Regions from separate parts of the Exiguobacterium sp. s80 genome, predicted to be linked through region 1. Evidence: predicted binding sites of a transcription regulator. Region 1 holds the regulator's gene; the other holds the start of a gene.

Evidence for each region. Region 1 encodes Rex, which represses fermentation and respiration genes when NADH is low (regulators of the CRP and FNR family bind a similar motif). Its sites were predicted from a motif close to TTGTGAAATATTTCACAA; they were not measured.
Region 2: the regulator Rex is predicted to act here: its motif matches at 2,255-2,272, upstream of KNP94_RS01150 (L-lactate dehydrogenase).

Annotation. Positions count from the first base shown of each region.
Region 1 is NZ_JACSMP010000009.1:117,234-122,495, forward strand. Features, by position in the region: gene KNP94_RS13890 (hypothetical protein) at 1-295, opposite strand, end outside; gene KNP94_RS13895 (hypothetical protein) at 322-789, opposite strand; gene KNP94_RS13900 (hypothetical protein) at 794-1,273, opposite strand; gene KNP94_RS13905 (hypothetical protein) at 1,375-1,533, opposite strand; tRNA gene KNP94_RS13910 (tRNA-Ala) at 1,705-1,777, opposite strand; gene tatC (twin-arginine translocase subunit TatC) at 1,885-2,664, opposite strand; gene KNP94_RS13920 (twin-arginine translocase TatA/TatE family subunit) at 2,672-2,878, opposite strand; gene KNP94_RS13925 (redox-sensing transcriptional repressor Rex) at 2,878-3,537, opposite strand; gene KNP94_RS13930 (ABC-F family ATP-binding cassette domain-containing protein) at 3,706-5,262, shown strand, end outside.
Region 2 is NZ_JACSMP010000001.1:223,528-228,789, forward strand. Features, by position in the region: gene KNP94_RS01130 (glycoside hydrolase family 57 protein) at 1-509, shown strand, start outside; gene rpmG (50S ribosomal protein L33) at 614-763, shown strand; gene KNP94_RS01140 (5-formyltetrahydrofolate cyclo-ligase) at 822-1,370, shown strand; gene KNP94_RS01145 (DUF92 domain-containing protein) at 1,361-2,143, shown strand; gene KNP94_RS01150 (L-lactate dehydrogenase) at 2,307-3,260, shown strand; gene KNP94_RS01155 (GNAT family N-acetyltransferase) at 3,460-3,969, shown strand; gene KNP94_RS01160 (M42 family metallopeptidase) at 4,173-5,210, shown strand; gene KNP94_RS01165 (YqgQ family protein) at 5,194-5,262, shown strand, end outside.

The DNA.
Region 1 (5,262 bases):
CGACAACTGCGGCACCCGCAATAAAGACCGCTTCGAGTAAAGTGATCCCACCAAACATTAGACTGACTGGTCGCGCCTGTACCTTCGACCGAACTAACAGAACGGATTGGATCACTCGCTGCATGCCATTATAGGCGAGTAACGGCGTAAGAATCAAAAATCCAACTGCTGAATCCGTCAGGTGCCCGCTTCCGGAGAAGAACAGCACCGCAAAAAATACGCCCGCAATTACATACGTCCGGATTTGCCGGCTGATTTTTGTCCATTTTTGATACGTGCTTAAAGTGTTTCTCATCCGTTCACTCCTCTTGTGTGTTTCGCTTACTTACGGTAACTCTCAATCTCACGCATCGTGACGAATGCCGGATCCAGTTGTTTCGCTTTTTTGTTCAATCGGGACACAATCAAATAGGCGACGATGATCGACATAAGAAAGACCGTAAAAGAAATACCGGCGTATTGTGGAAAAACAGTCCCCACATAAAGTGGAAGGATCGGGATGAACGAACCGATCATCGACACACGTGCCACTTTCAAGACCGTCTTTTTATAGACGTCCTTCGCGAGGCGTTGCTTTAAAACCTGTAGGCGAATGACTTCTCTCACTGCAGCACCTAACGCCAGTAAAGAGAGTGCGAACGTTGTAAATAAACCCGTTTGTCGCAAGCTCGGGATGAACCAAAACAGGACTCCAATCAAAAGTAAGGGAATTAACACCCCCATCTGGACTTTCTTAATCGGCGCTGCCAACAGCTGGAGCCGTGTATGTTTTTCAATCAATGTACTCACCCTGTCACTCCTCCACTTCTTTAACATTCGCATGAATTTCTTTATCACTGACGAAGTCGGGATCGCCTGACCGGGCAATCTTTTTAAACAACCAGTCCGTAACGTAATAGACCGGTGCGAGGATGATCAGCATCCAAAGGGCAATTTTCCAGATCGACATCTCTTTCGTCTCAAGTATCACGGTGTACAGCGAACCGTACAAGACGAATTGAATCCCGAGCCACAGCAACGATTGGTTCGTCACTTGGTCGCTTGAGAGATAGCGCGCCAGGATTTTTCGTTTTTCGAGTCGAAACGGGAGATCAAACACGAGAAAGACAAGCGGTAACAGACTCAAGTACATGGTCGTGCTGAAGATTTCCGTAAACGTTCCTGCTGTCGCCATCAAGGCAGCGATGACCCAACTTTTATTCTGCAATTGATTTTTTTCGATATAAGCAACCGTCAACGCCTGTAATCGTTCCTCGCGGAGCGTTTGTTCCATCCTGAAATGCCCTCCCTCGTTTCAACTGTCTATACTGTCATATACTTACAGTTTACCAGTTATGTTTCAAAAAAAAAGAAACTTCCTTAAAAAAGGAGTTTCTAGGCTGAAACTTGAATGATGAGATAGATGACGCTATACGCAACAATTGCTAACGGAATCAGCGCGACACCAATCAACCAACCGTTCTTATCACGGATTCCGAGATACAGAACAAGACAGCCGACGATGAAGGCAATTAACGTCGTAAATGGATTCATAATGCTTCCCCCTCTTGATTACCTATTAAGAAATTTCCCATTCCCTCAAAAGGATAAACACAGAAAACGACTTCAATCGGTTCATCAACATCATCCAGGCTGTAAGCTTCTGTTTTGCCGCCACCACTATAACAAAAAACACCACTCGGCAAATGCCAAGTGATGTACATATGGAGACTATCGGGCTCGAACCGACGACCTTTTGGCTGCCAGCCAAACGCTCTCCCAGCTGAGCTAAGCCCCCTCATATTCTTGTAATCAGTATAAACCATATCGATTCACTTTTTCAATATAAAAAGAGCGCTTCCAAACAAAAATCTCTCCGTCGCCGAAACGACCGAGAGGAGACTGTTACTTATTCAACTCACGCATCAAATCCGCTTGTCTCTTAAGCTCCGCCTGTTGCTCAAGAATCAGTACTTTTTTGTACGTCCGGGCTGAAATCATGATGCTGATTTCATAGAGGACGAACAACGGTACCGAAATCATCAGATGTGACGTCACATCCGGTGGAGAGATTAAAGCCGCGATGACAAACAGCGCAAAGTACGCATATTTCCGATTTTTCCGCATGAACAATGGCGTCACGAGTCCAAGACGGGTCAAGAACATCGTCACGACCGGCAGTTGGAACAAGACACCGAACGGAATCGTCAGCCGGATTAAGAAACTGAAATAGTTTTCGACCCCGATGACTTGCTCGATGCCGAGCTCTTGCCCAAGTTCCGTCGATACTTTGAGTAGAAACGGAAGTAACCAAAAATAAGAGAACGCGATTCCGGACAAAAATAAGAAAAACGTGACCGGAATATACGTCAAGGTCGCTTTTTGTTCCTGTTCGAATAAACCGGGTCGGATGAACGCCCATAGCTGGTACATCCAAAATGGTGAAGCCAGGACGACCGCGATGATGAACGCTAAATTCAAGTACAACATCAGGGGATCGGCCACATTAAAGGCATTCAATCCGATGCCGAGCTCTTTCAGGTCCGACTGCAGAAAACGCACGAGCGGTCGGACGAGCGGAAAGGCCGCGGCGAACAAGACGACGACGATGATGAGTGACCAGACGATCCGCTTGCGCAACTCGTCTAGATGCGATGTCACACTCTGTTCTTGATCAATCGCCATAATTTAATCACTTCTCTTTCGATTCATCCTTGTTGTCTTTATCATCGTCCATGATGCCGTGTGTCGCACTCTTGAACTCTTTTAACGTCTGACCGGCAGCACGACCGAGCTCCGGTAATTTTTTCGGTCCGAAGATGATCAACGCGACGGCACCGATTAAAGCGATGCTCCCTGGTCCGATGAACGCGATGGTTGATGGAATAAGGTTTTCCATTATGATTTCACTCCTTCAGCTGATTGCGAATAATGCTTCATGAAATAAACTAGTGACTGCAACTCGATCGACAAATCGATGTGATGGACCCGAACATGGGCCGGTACGTTCAACCGCGCCGGTGTAAAGTTCAGGATTCCGGTCACACCATACTCAACTAACTCATCCGCTACTGACTGTGCGAACTGGGATGGGACCGTCAAGATGGCGACATCAACCTTGTTCGCTTCGATTTGCTCTTTCATGTCAGAGACATGATAGATAGGAACGTCTTGCGTCGTTGTTCCGACCTTGTTTTCGTCCGCATCAAACGCAACGACTATCCGAGTACTATTATTCTTTAAAAAGTTATAATTTGCAAACGCCGTTCCGAGATGTCCGACCCCGACAAGTGCCACATTCGTGACTTCATCCTGATTCAGTGTCTTTCGGAAAAACGTCAATAGATGTTGTACGTTGTAACCGTATCCTTTTTTCCCTAACGCCCCAAAGTAGGAAAAATCGCGGCGGATCGTCGCTGAATCGACTTTGACCGCTTCACTGAGCTCTGCTGAAGAGACGCGCAGCTTGCCTGAGTTATAAAGACTCTGAATGAAACGATAATATAACGGCAGTCGTTTCGCCGTCGCTTGTGGTATTTTTGTGTCTGGCCCATTCATACTGCAGTTCCCCCTTCGGCCACGTTCTGACGTGGCACCCAAATCAATGCAAAGAATTCTATTCTCTTTGATTGTAAACCACTTCACATAGACTAACAAATAATATATTCCACGGGACTCCTGCGTTTTTTTCATGATAGACTAAAGGGTGGAAGGATGGATGTTTTTATGATTCTCTTACAAGTGAACCAACTATCAAAATCATTCGGTGTTGAGCCGATTTTAGACAATATTAAACTCGAAGTGCAGGAGCGGGACCGGATTGCGCTCGTCGGACGAAATGGTGCCGGAAAATCAACACTTTTAAAAATCATCGCCGGAGAGCTCAGTCATGACTCTGGTGAGATCATGAAGAGTAAGGAAGTGAAAATCGGTTACCTCGCCCAGGACAGTGGTCTTGAGTCGAATGAAACGATTTGGAATGAAATGTTGACCGTGTTCGAGCATCTGCAAGAGCAGGAACGTTCGCTCCGTCGGATGGAGATTGAGATGGGAATGGACCATATCTTGAATGATGCTGTTGCTTACGACCGTCTGTTGAAAACATACGATCAGGCCCAACATGACTTCTCGGACGCCGGCGGTTACCAGTTCGAAGCCAACATCCGCTCCGTCCTGCACGGGATGCGTTTTTATCCGGACGATTATTCACGCCGGATCCAGACGCTATCCGGTGGACAACGGACGCGACTCGCACTGGCGAAGATGTTGCTCCAGGCACCTGAGCTGTTGATTCTTGACGAGCCGACGAACCACCTCGACATCGATACACTCTCTTGGCTCGAAAGTTACCTGGCTGGTTACCGTGGAGCGGTCTTGATCGTCTCCCATGACCGTTACTTCCTCGACCAGGTCGTCAACGTCGTCTATGAACTGTCACGGAACGTCTGCCGGAAGTTTACCGGCAACTACACGAAGTACTTGGAACAAAAGGCAGCACTGTATGAACAAGAGATGAAGCAGTTCGAACAGCAACAGGAAGACATCGCGAAGATGCAAGACTTCATCCAGCGTAACATCGCACGGGCGACGACGACGAAACGCGCACAAAGCGTCCGCAAACGTCTTGAAAAAGTCGACCGGATTGATCGTCCGGATGGGGATGAACGCAGCACCGTCCTGTCGTTCCCGATTGAAAAACAAAGTGGGAACGATGTGTTACAAGTCACGCAACTCGCGGTCGGCTATGAAGAAGCCGTCTCAAAAGGCATCACGTTCCGCTTACAACGCGGCGAATCCCTCGCGCTCGTTGGTCCGAACGGAATCGGAAAATCGACGTTACTGAAAGTTCTTGTCAACCGGATTAAACCGTTATTCGGTGAACATCGTTTCGGGACCGGCGTTTCCGTCGGCTACTACGATCAGGAGCAGGCCGAGCTCAACGACCGCAACCGGGTCATCGATGAAATTTGGAACGAGTGGCCGTTGATGCGGGAACAACAAGTCCGGTCCGTCCTCGGTCAATTCCTGTTCAGTGGTGATGATGTCTTCAAGCTCGTTCATGAATTATCCGGCGGCGAGCGCGGACGCCTCGCCCTCGCGAAGTTAAAATTACGCAAAACGAACGTCCTCATTCTCGATGAGCCGACCAATCACCTCGATCTTGATTCGAAGATGGTGCTTGAGAACGCACTTGTCGACTATGAAGGCACGCTCCTGTTCGTCTCCCACGACCGTTACTTCATCGACCGGGTTGCGACACGCGTCATCGAGATGAATCCGGAC
Region 2 (5,262 bases), on a different contig from region 1:
AGCGATTGGCAGGAGCGGGAGAAAATGTCTATGTCATCACAGAAAATGAGACGGCTTATCGATTTGAAGATGGCGTTCATATTTACGGCGTCCGCATGACGGGCCTACCGCTCGTTCAGACTTACAATCAGTTGGCCGGATTAAATCTTGCCGTGTTGCGTCAAGCGCAAGCCCTGCATAAAATCGTAGAATTCCGCCTTGTCCATAACTTTACGATGGAGACGGCGTCGGCTGCTCAATCGTTTGCTGAGATCAATCAGTTGCCGCTTGTCAGCAATGTGTACAATCTTGAGAGTGAACGTTCTCCAGCGAGTAGCGGTGGTTTAGTTGTTGCGATTAAACGATTAGAGGGCGAAGCACTTCGTCATTCACAATTGATTTATTTAGAACGTGAAGAAGCGCGACAAGGAATCGAAAATGATTATCATGTTGCTCAAAAACCGCTTGAATTCCAAGTGAACCTTGAAAAACCATACGAACAATTGGCGATTCAGAAAAAGAACGGATGAACAGTTGCAATTCCGTTCCTTTCTTGGTACGATACTTGAGTATGCTTAACCTTATGTAAAGCAAAAACACTTGATACATTGAGAGCTAGATAGGAGGGAATCCCATGCGCGTTAAAATTACTTTGGCTTGCACTGAAACTGGTGACCGTACTTATATCACTAAAAAGAACAAGCGTAACAACCCAGAGCGTCTTGAGTTGAAGAAATACAACCCACGTCTCCGTAAGCACACACTTCACCGTGAAGTAAAATAATTGAGATGGAAGCCGTCACCTTGTGTGATGGCTTTTTTTGTGAATGGGGGAATACTATATGAATAAAAAAGCAGCGCGACGGGTAATCGGTGAGCGACTGAACGAGTTGGAAAACCGGCAGGAGCGGGAACGACGAATTGCAGAGCAGTTATTTGTATTGCCAGAATGGATGAGTGCGACATCAATTGCGGTGACCCTCTCGTTTCGAAACGAATGTTCAACGGATCGAGTCATTCAACAAGCATGGGCGGATGGAAAACGTGTCGTCATTCCGAAGGTCATCGGTCAAGAAATGAGATTTTTTGAACATTCGCCAAGCAGTCGACTGATTGAGAATTCGATGGGGATTTTTGAACCGGATGCAACTGCTTTTGAAATTGCATTGCCGACGATTGATCTTTGTATCGTACCGGGTCGTGCCTATATGCGTAATGGCTATCGCTTAGGATGGGGTGGTGGGTTTTATGATCGTGCGTTGATTGATTTTTCAGGTCCGACGCTTTCGATTGCATTTGCCGTTCAAGTCGTGGAACGATTCGAAGTAGAATCATTTGATCGCCCGGTTGATACAATTGTCACTGAAGATGAGGTCATTCAATGTCATTAACTGTTCTTCTATTCATCTGCTTAGCTCTCGGATATGCTGGCTATCAATTTGGATTATTAACGAAAAGCGGTGCATTGTTGACGATACTTGTCGGCAGCACGGTCGTCTATGCGCTCGATTATGAAGGATTAGTCCTGTTACTGTTATTCTTCGGTAGCTCTAGCCTGTTATCAAAACTCGGTAAGGCACGCAAGCAGTCCGTCGATCAAATCGTCGAGAAGGATGGTGCACGAGATGGTTGGCAAGTACTTGCCAACGGTGGAACCGCTATGCTTGCTTCGATAGGCGTTGTACTGACAAATGAATTTGATTTTTTATTAGTTTTCTTGATTGTCATTGCTGCTTCGAATGCAGATACATGGGCATCCGAGATTGGTCCGCTTTCTAAAAAAGAACCGATTTCAATCCGGACGTTTAAACCGGTCTTACGAGGAACGAGCGGCGGGGTATCTTTACTCGGGACACTCGCGACAATCATCGGTGCATTATTTATCGCGACAGCGGGTGACATTCTATTCGATTTGTCCGTAAAGCAATGGTTGATCGTCGCGGCCGGAGGTGTCCTTGGCAGTATTCTCGATACGGTGTTAGGCGCTACCGTTCAACGAAAGTATCGTTGTCAGATTTGTGGCAAAGAAACCGAGAAAAAAATCCATCATGGTACTACGACACAATATGTCCGAGGGTGGAAGTGGCTAGGGAATGACGCCGTTAATTATTTGTCCAGTACGCTAGCGGGGCTGATTGGTTTCATGTTGTATCGATTGTGGTAATGGAACGTGAAGTACCTGACTTCCTTATGTTAGGATATTGTTGACACAAATTAGACAAAATGTGACCGTTTACACAGTCTTTAATAGTTTGTGAAAGATGTTACAATCTAATTGTGAGATAGTTAACAAACTTTTAATTTGTTTGGAAGGGTGGACATATCGGATGGAATTACATGCTAAAGTTACACGCGTTGCGTTAATTGGTGCGGGGGCAGTAGGATCAAGTTTTGCGTATCAAATGACGACAGCTGGACTTTGTGAAGAACTTGTCATCATTGATGTGAATAAAGCAAAAGCTGAAGGGGAAGCGATGGATTTAAATCACGGGACGCCATTCAGTTCTTCGCCGATGCGAATATGGGCAGGGGATTACGGGGATTGTAAAGATGCCGAAGTCATCGTGATCACGGCCGGTGCACCACAAAAACCGGGTGAGACACGACTTGACCTCGTTGCGAAAAATGCTTTAATCATGAAAGAAATGATGCGCCAAATCATGGAATCAGGATTTGACGGCATCATCGTCGTCGCATCAAATCCCGTTGACATCATGGCACATTTAGCATGGAAATATTCTGGTTTACCAAAGTCACGCGTCTTCGGATCAGGAACGGTACTCGATACGGCACGCTTGCGCCAAATGTTAGGAGAATACTTTAATATCGATTCACGAAACGCCCACGCCTATATTTTAGGTGAGCATGGCGACACGGAATTCGCTGCCTGGAGCAACTCAAGAATCTATGGAAAAACGATTGATGAACTGCTTGCAGAAGACGATCGTTATTCTCAAAAAGATTTAGATCAAATCTATATCAATGTACGCGATGCAGCCTATCATATCATTGAACGAAAAGGTGCAACATACTATGCGATTGGACTTGGTCTCGTTCGGATCGTCCGTGCGATTCTCGGGAACGAGAACTGTTTGTTGACTGTAGGAGCGCACGTTGACGGACAGTACGGGATTTCTGGTATTCATATCGGTGTACCTGCCGTGATTAACCGACAAGGTGTGCGCGAAGTCATCGAGGTGTCGCTGACGGATGAGGAATTAAAAAAATTCCATCATTCGGCGGAAGTTTTACGTCAAACGATGGAACCTGTCTTACGTTAAATCGGAAGCGTCAATCGTACCCACTGAACTCGGGCAAACGGAGTTTCAGTGGGTACGATTTTTTGATTAGAAAAAAGGACGCGATAAAAAATCTGAAAACTAGGTTTTATTTTACTAGAAAAAGGTTATGTTAGGGATAGAAGAGTTTTTCATGTCTTAAGAAACATTAGAAAACTCACAAAGGGGAGAAACGATAGTCATGTATACATTTCGAACGTTAACAAAGGAAGATGCAGAACAGTATTGGCGCTTACGCCTCGAAGGTCTAAAAAATCATCCGGATGCATTTGGTCATTCTTTTGACGATGAGCAACAAACGCCACTCGAAGAAGTTCAAGAGGGGCTCGAAGGAGATCCGGAGTCTGATGAAGTTTGGATCGGGATATTCGATGAAGATACATTGTTTGGATTTGGTCAGGTCAAACCGTACGAACTGTCACGGGAATCACATAAGGCGATGATTTCTGGTGTCTATATCTCACCGGATTATCGTGGGGGCACGGGTCGCGCCCTGATGGAGGCCTTGATTGAAGAGGCGAAACAAATTCCGGAAGTCGAACAAGTCATTCTAGCCGTCTTGTCAGGAAATGAAGCTGCTCAAAAACTCTATGAATCACTTGGCTTCGAAGTATATGCAGAAGACCCTGATTCGGTCAAACTAGAGGATGGGACGTATCGAGATGACATTTGGATGAAAAAATACGTCTAAATGAAAGAGTTAAGAAGTCATTTAAAGGATGAAAGTCGTAGCGCAACTGATGCTATGGCTTTTTTCCATAGCAGACGGTCGCTTTTTTTGAGTGTGCATTCTTTTTCGACTGGAGAGAGATATTTGGTATCATAAGAAGGAAACGATTTCATTAAAATAAGCCGTCCTTTCTTAAAAAGGACGTCAAACGAGGAGCGAACAAGATGAAAGCTGTGATTGAGACGATTCGTGAATTAGTAGAAATCCCAAGTCCGACTGGATTTACCGCGCATGCTCTTACATATGTAGAAAATCGATTTAAAGCAGAAGGAATTACGTATAAAAAGTTAGAAAAGGGAGCATTGCTCGCTACGTTGCCCGGACAGTCTTCACGGATTCGTTTGTTGACAGCACACGTCGATACGCTCGGGGCGATGGTCAAAGAGATTTTGCCAACAGGGCGACTGACGTTATCTCAACTTGGCGGTTATGCGTGGACGGCAATCGAAGGTGAAAATTGTCTCGTCCATAAAATGGACGGACAGACGATCTCAGGAACGATTTTGTTCCATCACTCAAGCGTCCATACGTCACGCGTGACGAACACGGAAGAGCGAAATGCGACGAATATCGAAGTGAGACTCGATATCCGGTCAACGACGGCAGAGGAAACACGGGTAGCAGGGATTGAAGTCGGTGACATCGTGACGTTCGATCCGCGATTTATTCATACCGAAACAGGTTTCGTCAAATCACGTCATCTGGACGATAAAGCATCCGTCGCCCTGTTGCTCGAACTGATCAAGGAGTGGAAAAACGAGACATTACCGCATACGACGCAAATTCTGATTTCGAATTATGAAGAAGTCGGATTTGGTGGGAATGCCGGTTTTTCTGAAGACGTCGCAGAATACATCGCTGTCGATATGGGCGCATTAGGAGAAGGACAACACTCGGATGAATATACGGTATCAATCTGTGCGAAAGATAGCTCAGGACCGTATGACCTTGCATTACGTCATCAGTTCACACGTCTTGCCCAAAGCCATTCGATTCCGTATAAGGTCGATATCTATCCATATTACGGTTCTGACGCTTCAGCAGCCGTCAGTGCGGGGCACGACGTCCGTCATGGACTGCTTGGTCCAGGAATCGAATCGAGTCACTCGTATGAACGGACGCATGAAGCGTCACTTCAAGCGACGTATGATTTACTGAATGTGTTCGTGAAGGAGAAAATGAATGATGAAAACACTTTATGATGTGCAACAGTTATTGAAAACGTACGGGACGATTGTCTATTTAGGCGATCGC